Regions from separate parts of the Paenibacillus sp. MAHUQ-45 genome, predicted to be linked through region 1. Evidence: predicted binding sites of a transcription regulator. Region 1 holds the regulator's gene; each other region holds the start of a gene.
The links. The regulator Rex, encoded in region 1, represses fermentation and respiration genes when NADH is low (regulators of the CRP and FNR family bind a similar motif). The targets are predictions, from matches to a motif close to TTGTGAAATATTTCACAA.
Positions count from the first base shown of each region.

Region 2: a site for Rex is predicted at 1,879-1,896, ahead of AC3Y23_RS25480 (flavocytochrome c). Genes of this name have one in related genera too.
Region 3: a site for Rex is predicted at 1,549-1,566, ahead of nirB (nitrite reductase large subunit NirB). Genes of this name have one in related genera too.
Region 4: a site for Rex is predicted at 1,784-1,801, ahead of AC3Y23_RS12155 (formate/nitrite transporter family protein). Genes of this name have one in related genera too.

Region 1 covers NZ_JBYUPV010000002.1:82,043-85,560, reverse strand. Annotated here, with positions in the region: gene AC3Y23_RS04150 (cell wall elongation regulator TseB-like domain-containing protein) at 1-390, opposite strand, end outside; gene AC3Y23_RS04145 (amidohydrolase) at 440-1,741, opposite strand; gene AC3Y23_RS04140 (redox-sensing transcriptional repressor Rex) at 1,728-2,381, opposite strand; gene dinG (ATP-dependent DNA helicase DinG) at 2,620-3,518, opposite strand, start outside.
Region 2 covers NZ_JBYUPV010000015.1:89,622-93,139, reverse strand. Annotated here, with positions in the region: gene AC3Y23_RS25485 (NAD(P)/FAD-dependent oxidoreductase) at 1-225, shown strand, start outside; gene AC3Y23_RS25480 (flavocytochrome c) at 306-1,862, opposite strand; glycine riboswitch at 2,137-2,217, shown strand; gene AC3Y23_RS25475 (amino acid permease) at 2,345-3,518, shown strand, end outside.
Region 3 covers NZ_JBYUPV010000001.1:637,716-641,233, forward strand. Annotated here, with positions in the region: gene ric (iron-sulfur cluster repair di-iron protein) at 1-557, shown strand, start outside; gene AC3Y23_RS02865 (hypothetical protein) at 749-1,444, shown strand; gene nirB (nitrite reductase large subunit NirB) at 1,671-3,518, shown strand, end outside.
Region 4 covers NZ_JBYUPV010000004.1:306,246-309,763, reverse strand. Annotated here, with positions in the region: gene AC3Y23_RS12160 (MFS transporter) at 1-464, opposite strand, end outside; gene AC3Y23_RS12155 (formate/nitrite transporter family protein) at 857-1,684, opposite strand; gene AC3Y23_RS12150 (FAD-dependent oxidoreductase) at 1,880-3,244, opposite strand.

The DNA of each region.
Region 1 (3,518 bases):
GATCAGCCTTTGAATTTTAATATCCGGAAGCTGTGCGCTGATGATGGACCTGATTTTTGCCTCCGATGTGCCCTTGCTCAGTTCTTCGCTGAATACCACGTTGTCGCCTTCAGCAACCTTACCGTCCGTTGTAAAGCGGACCCACACCATCAGTTCGGTACCCGCCTCATTTTTCCCTGTTAGCACCCAATACAACGAGTTTTCGTCCCAGACCGATTTCTGGGCCTTCTCTACTTGAGTTAAGCCTGCTCGACTTAGGGCAACCTCCTTGGCTGCATCCCGTTCTTTCCATTGGTCCTTCATGATAAAAGCATAGAACTGGCTTAGGCCAAGCAGCAGGAGCAGAAACAGTGCCACTCCTAGCAGGATCCATTTTTTCCTCTTTTTCAAGTTACAGCTTCCTTTCTACATGTTCCACGGCGGTTCTGCCGATCCTTGCCTACCGATTCAACAGGCCTACAAAAGCTTCCTGCGCCTTACGACGAATAGCTTCTTCATCCAGCGTCAGGCATTCTCCGTTCTTTACAATCTGCTGTCCGTTCACCCAGACATGGAGCACGTCTTTGGCACTGGCTGAGTATACCGCATGTGAAATCAGGTCCGTATGCGGCAGCAAATGCGGCTGATCGATATCAATGGCAATGAAGTCTGCTTTCATGCCTGGGGCAAGCTTGCCCACGCTATTCAGGAAGAGTGATTTCGCACCGTACTCCGTTGCCATCCGCAGGGCCTCTGCAGCCGGAACAGCTGTTGGGTCTCCGCTGAAGCCCTTATGAATGAGCGCTGCCAAACGCATCTCTTCGAACAAATCCAGATTATTGTTGCTGGCTGCACTGTCCGTACCCAGTGATACAGTAACGCCTGCATTCAGCAGATCGATAACCCGGGCAATGCCGCTGGCCAGCTTCAGGTTGCTCCCAGGGTTGTGGGAGACGCCGACATGGTGACGGGCCAGAATACCGATCTCCTCGTCATTCAAATGCACGCCATGCGCGACCAGAGACGGTCGTGTGAACATTCCCAGCTGTTCCAAGTGTGCAACAGGGCGCAGTCCATAATCCTCAACATTCTGCTCCACTTCCCGCTTCGTCTCCGACATATGCGTATGCAGCGGTAGATCCAGGTCATGGGCAGCCTGCACGAACTTGACTATAAATTCCGGCGGACACGTATACGGGGAATGCGGCGACAGCATCGTTGTAATTCTGCCGTCTGCCTTGCCATTCCAATCACGGGCGAACTGGACAGCATCAGCCAGCTTCGCATCCTGTACCTCTGGCGGACATAAGCCGATAACCCCTCGTGTCAGCACCCCGCGCATGCCGGACTGCTGCGTGATCTCAGCCACCCGATCCATTTTGTCATACATGTCAAGAAAGGTCGTCGTGCCACCCTTCATCATTTCCAAGATAGCCAGCGAGCTTCCCCAGTAGATATCGTCCGGGGTAAACTTGCCCTCCATCGGCCACATTTTCTCCTGCAGCCAGACCTGAAGAGTTCGGTCATCGCCATAGCCGCGCAGCAGCGACATCGCCGCATGGCCATGGGTATTCACCAGACCAGGCATGAACAGCAAGCGGTTACCATCGATCACCTGCACCTCTTCTTCAAGACACGGCTCTTCTTCACCTATGTATGTGATGAGATCATCCTCTATGATCATATAGCCGTTCAACACAGAAAGAGGAGCCCCAGGCACAAGAAATCTCCCGTTACGGATCAGAATCTTACTGCTGCTCATGCCCAAGCTCTTCCTTTCCATCCTGCAAATAATAAGCAAGGCTTTGCAAATCCGTTGTAAAGTCCGCTGCATGGACTCGGATCTGGGATGGTGTTTTCAGAATCACAGGTGCAAAGTTCAAAATCGCTTCAATCCCGGATTCCACCAGAATATCTGCTACATTCTGCGCTTCGGTATCCGGTACGGTAATAATGCCGATACGGATGCCCTGCTCACGAATAGTGCTGCCCAGTTCCTTCATCGGCTGTACCGTGAGCGAGTTGATTTTCTGCCCTACCTTGGGCTCATACGAATCAAAAATGGCGGTTATTTTCATCGTGTCCTTCAAGTAAGCATTGTAGTTGGACAAAGCATGTCCAAGATTACCGGCGCCTACCAAAGCCACGTTAATTTGCTGATCCAGTTTCAGGATATGACGGATCTTCTCAATGAGATAAGACACATCATAACCGATGCCTTTACGGCCGAAGTCGCCAAAATAAGCCAGATCCTTGCGGATCTGGGCCGGGTTAAGATCTAGCTTCTGACCAAGTTCTTGAGAAGAAACTGTCGAGATTTCACGTTTTTGGAGATCGTTGAGGAACCGCAGGTATACTGGAAGTCTGCGTACCACCGCCTCCGAGATTTTATCCGATTTCATGTTTTCTCCTCCTAGATTAAGTTAAATTAAAATTCAAACAAAAGATGAGGCGCTATGAAGTTAGGGCTTTAGGGCGCAAGTCCATTCATCCCTTATACCATCCTTCTTGAACCAATGGAAAATAACCTGGTCTCCCCAACGAACAGCATTTTCTCGCCCTATATTTTCCGAATGATGGTAAATATAGATTAATCCGATTGTTGAAAAATAACGCATTATAGACTGAATGAAAGAGGCATTAAATGCCTCCTTCCTCCAGCCATTCTGCAATTCGGGGAACCATCTGCTCAGTCTTCATATGCTCCATCTTGGGACCAGGCAGCGAATACAGAAAATATTTACCGTAATAGGACTCAATAACCCTGGTATCATAAACAATAACGATTCCCCGGTCTTGTGCCGTCCGAACGAGACGACCGAAGCCCTGCTTGAAGCGGATGACCGCCTGCGGCACGGAGAGCTTCATGAACGGGTTCTTCTTCTGCGCTTGAAGCAGTTCAGCCTTGGCCTCCGCCAGCGGATGATTCGGCGGCTGAAACGGCAGCCTGACGATGGCCAGGCAAGTTAACGCATCGCCGGGAATGTCTACGCCTTCCCAGAAGCTGCTTGTACCAAGCAGCACTGCAGCGCTGCTGTCCTGAAATCGACGGATCAGCTTGCTGCGGCTTCCGCCCTCCACTCCCTGCCCCAGTACGCTGATATCCTGTGAAGCCAGAGCTTCCTTCAGGGGATCATAGACCTGGCGCAGCATGCGGTAAGAGGTGAACAGCACCAGCATTCGTCCGCGTGTGGTCACCGCTGCCTCCGCGAGAGATTGCACCAGCGTGTCCACAAAGCGTGCATCGCCTATGCTGCCCTTAACGCTCGGGAAGTCGCGCGGAATGACCAGCAGGGCCTGTTCACGGTACTTGAACGGCGAGGGCAGCAGAGAGGTCATCAGGCGTCCCTGCTCCGCTGCCTCACCGAGCCCCAGATTGTCAATCATGAATTGAAATGATTTATCGACCGACAAGGTGGCTGAGGTCAGCACAATGCTGTTCTTCTTATCGAAGAACAGCTCCTTGAGCTGGGCGCTGACATCGACAGGCACCGCATAGAGCTGCAGGGACTTGCTGCGATAATTGCTGCTGGCTTCCA
Region 2 (3,518 bases), on a different contig from region 1:
TGGGGGGCCGTATTCGGGTCGACGCGTGACGGGCTGCCCTATATCGGCCCGCACCCGGATTATCCACACAGTTACTTTATTGAAGGATACGGCGGTAATGGCACTGCCTACAGCAATATTGCAGCAGAGCTGCTAACGGATATACTTGGCGGAAAGCACAGGCCGGAACTGGAACTGTTCTCGCTGACCCGTTCATCCAGACCCTCGCCCCACAGCGTTTCATGACATATAACAACAAACGCCTGGACTGTAGTCAGCCCAAGCGTTTGTTTATTTTCCGATAAGCAAGATGAATGGATTGATGCTTAGTTCGCTTTTACAAATTCAGCAGATTTGATACCCGCCTGGCGGCCGAAAATAATGATCTCCGCCACCGAGTTCCCGCCGATCCGGTTTTGACCATGCAGACCTCCTGTCACCTCACCTGCGGCAAACAGACCTGTAATCGGATTACCCTCTTTATTTAAAACTTCTGTGTTGGTGTTGATTTTTACGCCACCCATGGTGTAATGAATCCCCGGACCGATTTTGATTGCCATGTAAGGAGCGTTGGATAAGTCGTTATCCATTCCAGTCTTTCTGCCGAATTCAGCATCCTCTTTATTTTTCACATAGCTGTTCCAGGTGTCCAGTGTTTTCTGCAGTTGATCCCCGGGCACACCCATTGCTTGCGCTAATCCCTCGATCGAATCGGCTTGGATCACGAAGCCCATCTTCTCATATTGTTCGATGGCTTTAACACGGGATTTCACACCGGAATCAAAGACCAGAAAAGCCGCGTTTTCAGGAAGTTGATTGATTGCAGCGGTAACTTTATCACGAGTACCCAAATCATTCGTGAATCGTTTACCTTCACTAGATACGAGGATGGCACCTTCTCCGCGGACGGCTTCCCCAATGAGATAGGATTTTTCTTGCTGCACTGTCGGGTGAACTTGGATTTGATCCATATCGACGGTGACGCCACCAAGCTTCTCTATCATCTTAATGCCGTCGCCGGTGCTGCCGATTTGATTGGTCGTTACATATCCTTCCAGATCGGGTCTGACTTCGGAGATCAATTCCTTGTTGGAGCCAAAACCGCCGGTTGTCACAACGACAGCCGCTGCTGTAATGCTCTTCTCGTCAGTCTGGTTGAAGATGACTTTGACACCATTGACCTTGCCGTCTTTTTCGGTAATTTCTTTGACATCAGCGTTCACAAAAAGCGGGATACCTTGCTCTTGAACATTGTTCACTAGACCTTTTACAAGGTATTGTCCTACGGCGGAGCCATCTTCAGGACGATGCGTACGCTTCTCATTCATACCGCCTGTAATGGTGATATTGCTTAATTTAATCCCGATGGAGTCGAGCCAGTCGATAGCACTTGCGGATTGGTCAACGAAGAAACGTAGCATCTCTTTATCGTTCGTATCATGACCACCCTTTAAGCTCTCTTCATAAAATAGATCATTGCTGTCGGTGATGCCTTGTTCCTTTTGGAATTTCGTTTCGGAAGCGTTCATTCCCGAAGAAGACTTGGTTGTATTTCCGCCGGCCACCGGCATTTTTTCAAAAATAACAGGGTTCATTCCTTTGGCTTTAGCTTCAAGCGCGGCAGACATTCCAGCGCCACCTGCACCGACAATAATGATATCGTACTTATCCTTCAGTTGATCGAGCGGTGTATAGCTTGCTTCCGATGCCCCTGAAACAGCTTCTATTTTTGCTTCCTTTGTCGCTTCCTTGTTATCCTGATTTTTGCTCCCGGTGCTGCTGTTATTGACGGTCTTGCTGTTATTGCCACTATTGCCGCATCCTGCGATCACGAGCATAACAGAGAGAATGAGAATAAGAGCAGCTACTGACTTCTTTTTCATTTTAAAACTTGCCCCCTTGTGCTTTTTTTCACAAATTAATCATAACGGAAAAAGGGCTGTTCAGGATAGTTTACGTAATTAAAGAAATCGTTTCGTCATTAAAGTAACATGAATGCCCTGTTATAGTTTATACTATATAGGTAGCAGGGAGACTTTTATCACTGTTCAGGTATTCACATTAAATGTAGTATGTTGGATATCAGAATAACAGCGCCGCTACACAAACATAACTTCATAATCACAAGCTATGATTGCTATGGATCACACTATAGCAGGAGCAGCTTCTGGAGAGACCGCAGGAAATCTGCGGCGCCGAAGGGTTCACAATCTCAGGCAAAAGGACAGAAGAGTACTGAATATGTATTTGTCATGCTGATTATCATTAGCAGGGCAAAGATTATTTAATATTCTTAGGACCTAGAGATTGGATGACATCCAATCTCTTTTTTATTGGCATTATATTGATTAAGGGGGACAAAAGTATGGCACAAACAGAATTAAAGAGAGAGTTAGCTAACCGGCATGTTCAGCTCATCGCCATTGGCGGCACTATTGGGACAGGACTATTCCTGGGATCGGGCAAAGCGATTCAACAGGCAGGCCCTTCCATCATGATCACGTATTTAATCGTGGGAATTGCTGTGTTTTTTGTGATGAGAGCACTGGGAGAACTTCTATTGTCTAAGGCTGGCTATCAATCGTTTACGGATATTGCCGAAGATTATCTCGGCCCTCGAGCAGCCTTTATCACGGGTTGGACCTATTGGTTCTGCTGGATCATGACGGCCATGGCTGATGTTATCGCCGTTGGCATCTACGTGAACTATTGGTTTGATATCCCGCAATGGGTGCCGGCCATCATCTGTCTGATCATTTTATTAGCACTCAATCTATTAACAGTAAAAAATTTCGGGGAATTGGAGTTTTGGTTTGCTTTAATCAAAGTAATCACGATTCTCGCCTTGATCGGCATCGGTGTCATTTTGCTAATCATCGGATTCAAGACGGATTCAGGATCGGTAACTATCCGAAATCTGTGGGAGCATGGTGGATTTTTTCCAAACGGCGCCTCAGGTTTTTTATTTTCTTTTCAAATGGTTGTATTCGCTTATGTAGGCGTGGAATTAGTTGGTGTTTCGGCAGCGGAAACATCCAATCCAGAGAAAAACATTCCATCTGCTATTAATAAAATCCCTTTGCGGATATTATTTTTCTACGTTGGCGCGTTATTCGTCCTTCTGTGCATTAACCCATGGACTGAACTTAGTCCGGCAGAAAGTCCATTCGTGAAAACCTTTAGTTTAGTAGGAATACCAATCGCTGCGGGGATTATTAATTTCGTCGTATTAACCTCAGCCGCTTCCGCCTGCAACAGCGGGATGTTCTCGACAAGCCGAATTCTTTATAATTTGAGCAGGAAGAACCAGTCATCACCTCATTTTGCCAAGCTGAATAAAAATCATGTGCCAGGGAACTCGTTATTTGTTTCGACGTTAGTTATATCTGTTGGCACCCTATTAAGCAAAATTATTCCGGGCCAAGCTTTTGGAATCGTCACTACCATTAGTGCCATTTGTTTTATATGGGTTTGGGGTGTTGTTCTTGTATGCCATATCAAATACAAGAAGACTCGGCCGAACTTACAGGCTAAATCCA
Region 3 (3,518 bases), on a different contig from region 1:
GGGGATTGGACAAGGAGGCTGTACTGGCCGATCTGAACAAAATGCTGAAGGAACATCCGGTTCTGGAAGAAGAAACGGTGTGGAACCACGCTTCTTCCTCTGAACTAATCGAGCATATTGTGAACAAGCATCATCAGTACCTGCGCCAGGAGTTGCCCCTGATTGCACAGAATGTCAACAAAGTATTTCGTGTTCATGGCGGAGACTCTCCGCATTTGGCCCAAATGCACGCGCTGTTCCACAAGCTGATGGACGAATTGCTTGATCATACAGCCAAGGAAGAGGATGCACAGTTCCCGAGGATTTTGGCATATGATGCTGATTCGGGAAAAGCTAGTTTGACAGAATTGCGTGCAGCGCTGGATGAACTGGAAGGCGAGCATGATGCTGCAGGCGATATTTTACTGCAGATTCGCAGAATTACTGATGATTTCACACCTCCGGAACATGCGTGCACCACGTACCGGTTGACCTATGCACGTCTGGAAGAGTTAGAAGGGATGACATTTGAACATATTCATCTGGAGAACAATATCTTATTTCCCAGATATCAATAGAAGTAGAACTGCAAAGAGCCCCTTCGGGGACTCTTTTTTATACTATCAGTAGGTATAATCTCCTGATTTTACATTGAGAACGTGGCTGGCTTCGGTTATCCTAAAGGGAGACGGAATACGAAGTGATTACAGCCTGAGACACTACTAGCGGATGTTGTCGTCGGGAAGATAGGGCGGTGCCGGAAATGCCCATGAGAGGGTTGGGGCGTTTGTTGCTAGGTTTGTTCATTATTATGACTTTAGGTGGATGTTCCTCTGTCCTAGGAACCAAAGCAGAAGTTATTACAGGTCCTGAGGGACCGACATTCTCCTTAATGGTTGGTGACAAAGAGCTGGCTGACAGCACGGAAAGATTGTTAAGCGGCACTTATAGAAAGGGAATCACGATTCTTGAACTGCTGCAGGACAGCGGTGCTGCTGTATTTGCAGAAGACGGAATGAAGATCCTCGCTGTAACCAATGTGTCCCTGGGGCCAGAAATGGAATGGGAAGTGCAAATGGACGGTAAGGTTATCAGTAATACGAATTGGAAGAGTAGCCCAGTTCATGATAATGCACGTCTTGTTATTATGGCAAAGTCGGATGCCGGAGGCAAAGAACCGGAATCAGTCTTCCTATACGTGAACGGTGGAAGTGAACAAGAGAGCCTGACACATATGTATGTGATGAGCTTTACAAGTGATCTCTCCGTCAGAAGCCTGCTGAAAAACTGCGGAATGATTCAACTGTCAGAAGACAACCAGAGGATTCAGGCAGTGAAAGGACATACGTCACTGACCAGTGAAATATGGCATTTGCGCGTAAATGGCAAAAAGCTGATGGACAACGGAATGGACATGAAGCTTCGGCCGATGGATGAGTTGGAGATTTCCTTAGGACTACGATAATAACAATACATAACAGCCAGATCACCTATTAGAAATAGGGGGTCTGGCTATTTCTGTTGTGCTAACAAGGGTTTATTTTTATGGAGGAATCATTATTGAATATAATGTGAAAACATTCACATTTACTGTGACTGCAATCACCATCGCGGTTTAAATTTGAAATGTATACTTTCATTATTAGGAAATATCTAGAGAGCACGCAGAAGCATAGAGGAGGCATCTAACTATGACAGCAAACAGAGAAAAGTTAGTATTAGTCGGCAACGGGATGGCCGGAATTGGCACTGTGGAGCAGATTTTAAAGCTTGGTGGCGCGTACGAGATTACCGTAATTGGTAGTGAACCTCACCCTAATTACAACCGTATCATGCTTTCTTATGTTCTGGAAGGCAGTAAGACCACCGAGGACATTATCCTGAATAATTGGAACTGGTATGAGGACAATGGGATTACACTGCATACAGGAACAACGGCTACGCGTATCGATACAGCGTCACGGGAGATCCACACAGATAGCGGATTGGTGATTCCCTACGACAAAGCCATCATCGCAACGGGATCGAATTCGTTCATTCTACCGGTGCCGGGCAGCGACAAGGAAGGGGTAGTAGGCTTCCGCGATATTGCAGATTGTGAGGCTATGCTAGCAGCAGCTCAGCAGTACAACAAAGCAGCTGTGATTGGCGGGGGGCTTCTCGGTTTGGAGGCGGCTAAAGGTCTGGTCAATCTGGGCATGGATGTTACAGTCGTGCATCTGATGGAAGATTTAATGGAGCGCCAGCTTGACCGGAGTGCCTCTTCAATGCTGCAAGCTGAGCTTGAGCGTCAGGGTGTGAAATTTGCGATGGGCATGCAGACGGTAGAGCTGACTGGTGAGCAGCGGGTAAGTGGCCTACGCTTCAGCGATGGCAGCGAGTTAGCAGCTGATTTTGTCGTCATGGCTGTCGGGATTAAGCCGAACGTGCAATTGGCGAAGGATAGTGATCTTGAAGTAAACCGCGGAATTGTTGTGAATGACTATCTGCAAACCTCTGCAGAGGGAGTGTATTCTGTGGGCGAGTGTACGGAGCACCGGGGCGTATGTTATGGTCTCGTCGCACCGTTGTTTGAGCAGGGGATGGTACTTGCAAAGCATTTGTGCGGTGTGGACACGAAGCCATATGAAGGTTCCGTGGTGTCGACCAAGCTGAAAATCTCCGGTGTGGATGTATTTTCTGCTGGCGAATTCATAGATACCCCCGAACATACGGTGATCTCTGCCAAAGATGAATGGAAACGAACATACAAGAAGATTTTGCTGAAAAACAATATTATCGTCGGCGCAGTCCTGTTCGGAGATGTGACAGAATCGGCTAACTTGCAGAAGCTTGTGAAGCAAGGCGCGGAAATGACGGATGATATCTATGCGGAGGTTATGGGCACTGGCTGCTGCGGAAATGGTGATGCCAAAAAGGGCTTGTCAGTAGAGTCCATGGCCGATGAAGAGATTGTCTGCGGCTGTAATGGTGTAACCAAGAAGGCGATAGTAGACGCTGTGACCGAGAATGGTTTCACGACTGTGGACGAGATTAAGGCTTGCACGGGTGCAACACGCTCCTGCGGCGGCTGCAAGCCTGTAGTTGAGCAGATTCTGCAATTTGTACTGGGTGATAGCTTCCAGCAAAGTGCCAAACAGGGCATTTGCAGCTGTACCTCCTTAAGCCGGGATGAGATCGTAGCAGAGATTCATGCGAAAGGTCTGAAGACCAGCAAAGAGGTCATGCATGTACTGGGCTGGACTCAGGAGGAAGGCTGCTCCAAGTGCCGGCCGGCTATTAACTATTACCTGGGTATGACATATCCCGATACGTATGAGGACGAGAAGGAATCGCGTTTCGTCAATGAGAGAATGGGGGCCAACATCCAGAAGGACGGCACCTATACTGTAATTCCGCGGATGTACGGTGGGGTGACGACACCAGAGGATTTGAAGAAAATCGCCGATGTTTCCCTCAAGTACGACGTTAAAGTGGTCAAAGTCACTGGCGGACAGCGTCTCGATCTGATCGGTGTGAAGAAGGAAGATCTGCCCAAG
Region 4 (3,518 bases), on a different contig from region 1:
CCGCTTAAGGCCGTACCCAGCGCCACTCCTATATTATTGGCGACGTAGACTATGTTAAACAGCTCACCCCGCTGCTTGGCAAAGCGAAAGCCGATAAAGGCCTGAATCGCCGGGAGTGACAGCGAATTAAATAGCCCCACAAGTCCCATTACAATCATGAAAATCGTCCAACTCTGACTGGCTGCCGGAAGTGTGAACAACGCAAGGGCGTTCATGGCAAGCGCCCCGACGATCAGGCGGTTCACGCCAACTTTATGGTACAGGGAGCCACCCAGCAGTTGACCGGCAATCCCTCCCAGGGATTGAATCAGAATGACCAGACCGGCATCCTTCATGCTGCGGCCAAGCTCATCGAATACATACATAGTCACGAGCGGCCACATCAGCGCACTGCCTGTCGCATTGATCAAGCTGGCAATCAGAAATACTTTAACTTCTTTAGGATAAGCAGATAAAAACTTCATAACTAATGTACATCCTCTATAAGATTGGTGTGGTCAATTCCATCCAGTATCCTCCCATTAGCAGTTGTAGGGCAAGCCTGTACACTACCGCTTTGTCGCAGCATTGCAATATTATATCAAAGTGAGTAGAGCCAATGGAATGACCGCTCTCTCTTGTCTTGATTGATTCTGATTCACTCCTGTATTCCTGGGGTAATGAAGTCTAAGAAACACTCCCTATTAGAATCGCCGTGCGCTTCGATTTCGTTCCCCCGAGTCGGAAGTGCGGCGAATTTTTGTTATGTCACCGTACAAAAAAACACTCCCTAGAGACGCTGACCTGTCACTTAACTTCAGGACCTGCGAACCCTAGAGAATGTCTGTTCATCAACGCAGCCCCGTGGGTCTACGCATTAAGCATGCTTCTTCGCACTCGCAACAGACATGCCGTCCACCGCTTGCACCGCCGTAGGCACCTTACGCAAGTAAGCTGCCCAATATGCTGCCGCTACAAAGATAGCCCCGCCTGTGAGATTTCCCAGCCAGACTGGAATAAAGTTCATGAAGTACTCATACCAGGAGTAATGCCCTTCAAAGATCGCCGCCGGAATGAGAAACATATTGGCTACAACGTGCTGGAAGCCGATGGCGACGAACGCCATGGTCGGGAACCAGATGCCGAGGATTTTGCCGCTGAAGCTATCTGCCCCGTAGGAGAGCCATACCGCCAGAGCCACGAGCCAGTTACAGCCGATACCCGATACGAAAGCCGGGAGGAATCCAGCTTCAAGCTTATGTCCCGCCATATCCACCAGTTTCTCCAAATACACTCCGTCTGACGTCAGTCCGGCGACATGTCCGAAGAAATAGGCAACAAACAAGGCCCCCGCCAAGTTACTTAGCGTGATCAGCGTCAAGTTCTTGACGACATCCTTGAATGAAATCTTCTTAGCCATAAAGGCTAGCGGCACCGCCATCATATTGCCTGTCAGCAGTTCCGCTCCTGCCAGCAGCACAAGAATCAGACCTACCGGAAAGACGGCAGCCCCGATGAAATTCGCAATGGAGCCCCATTCTTTAGGCGCGGAGGCAATTACGCGGATATCCAGCAAAAACCCGAGAGCGATAAATGCACCGCCCAGGAAGCCAAGTATAAGGACGGTACTCAGCGGATTGTGCGCCTTCTTGATTCCGTTCTCCACCGTTACTTCAGCAATTTGCTGAGGTTTGTTATAAGCCATGGTTCGTATCCCCTTTTAATACTTTAAATTTGTTCCTTTATGCCATTGTAGCGTGTCGTATAACACATTAACGTGATAATAATCACTACTGTAAAAGACAAGTGAAAATTTTCACTGACATGTCATAATTACCGTTTGGACACGCAAAAAAACCGAAGCCAGGGTAATCTGGCTCCGGTCTGAATGACAATGATTTTATACTAACGCGGGTTCTTTTACAGCCAGTGTTTGCGGCAATGCCTGCAATCCGGCAGTATTCAGGAAGTTCCACGGCTTGTTGTAGTGTGGTTGGAAGAAGAAATCAATAAAGGCCAACTGATCCACCGTCATCTTATTCTGGATGCACACTGAGATCGTATTAATCGATTGCGTCAAATCCATTTTGGACATAATCTGCGCACCCAGTATACGGCGTGTCGCACGTTCAAACACGACCTTGAGCTGCACTTGCTCGAATGTCGGCATGAACTCCGGACGATAGTTATCCAAGATCATAACGCTATCGACTTCCATACCTTCACCCTTGGCAGCTTCCTCCGTCAGTCCCGTTCCGGCAATGTTATCTTCATAGATCTTGATGCCAGATGTCCCTTGCGTACCCATGTAAGGAATCGTTTGGGCAACAAGATTACGGGCCACCAGGGTACCCATCCGTACAGCGTTAGTCGCCAGTGGAATGTAGGCATTTTTACCAGTTGGGTTATAGTGAATTGCGCAGCTGTCGCCAGCGGCGAAGACATCCGGCGCACTGGTCTCCATGTAATTATTCACAACGATCGCGCCGTTCGGCAACATCTCAACCTGACCTTTCAACAGCTCCGTATTAGGACGGAAACCGATACAGAGAATCACCAGTTCGGTCTCATGCTCCCCTTTGCTTGTGATAACCTTCGTAACCTTACCATTATCGCCGACAAAAGAGCTGACCTTCTCACCAAGCGCCAAGGTAATGCCGTGATCCTTCAGAGACTGCTCGATGGGAGCAGTGAATTCCTCGTCCAGGTATTTGCTCAAAATTCGCTCTTCCCCGTCGATCAAGGTTACTTGCTTACCGTTCATCTGGAACGCCTCTACCAGTTCTACTCCGATATATCCAGCGCCAACGACCGTAATGCGGTTTACATGCTTGGCTCTTTCAATAATAGTGTTGGAATGGTTGTAGTTCTTCGAGAGCAGAATACCGTCCAAATCCATGCCATCCAGCTGTGGAACAATCGGCCAAGATCCTGTTGTCATGATCAGTTTGTCGTAGGTATCATCAAACTCCTGTCCATTCGCGAGGTTGCGGGCCCGGAGTGTCTTGGCTTTGGTATCCACCGCGATTACTTCATGACGCATATTCGTCTTCACCCCGAGCTCAGCGAGCTTCTCTGGCGAGGAATAGAACAGTCCTTGAGGGTCTTTAACAACACCCCCTACATAAAGGGCGATCCCGCAAGACAGGAACGAAATGTTGTCGTTACGTTCGTACACCGTAATCTCGGCGTCCGGATAAAGCTGGGCGGTATTAACGATGGCTGCGGTTCCGGCATGGGTACATCCAATGACTGCTACTTTCATGATTTCTTCCTCCTCCAATTTGAAAAGCTTATATATTATTTGTTTGTGATTTATTTCACTTTATGAACTGATTATATTGTGATTTTTATCACATTTCAAGTCTATTTCTGCAATTCCTCAAATTGTTCACAATTTTAAGTATTTTGTGTCTGCTCCCTGCTGAGTCGCGGATACCTTTAACTTCTCCATGACAGAGCGTCATTATGAACGTTAAGCCAAGCCTATAAATACATAAAGCCCCAAGCCTTACCGTCTATAAAGACAAGTAAAGCCC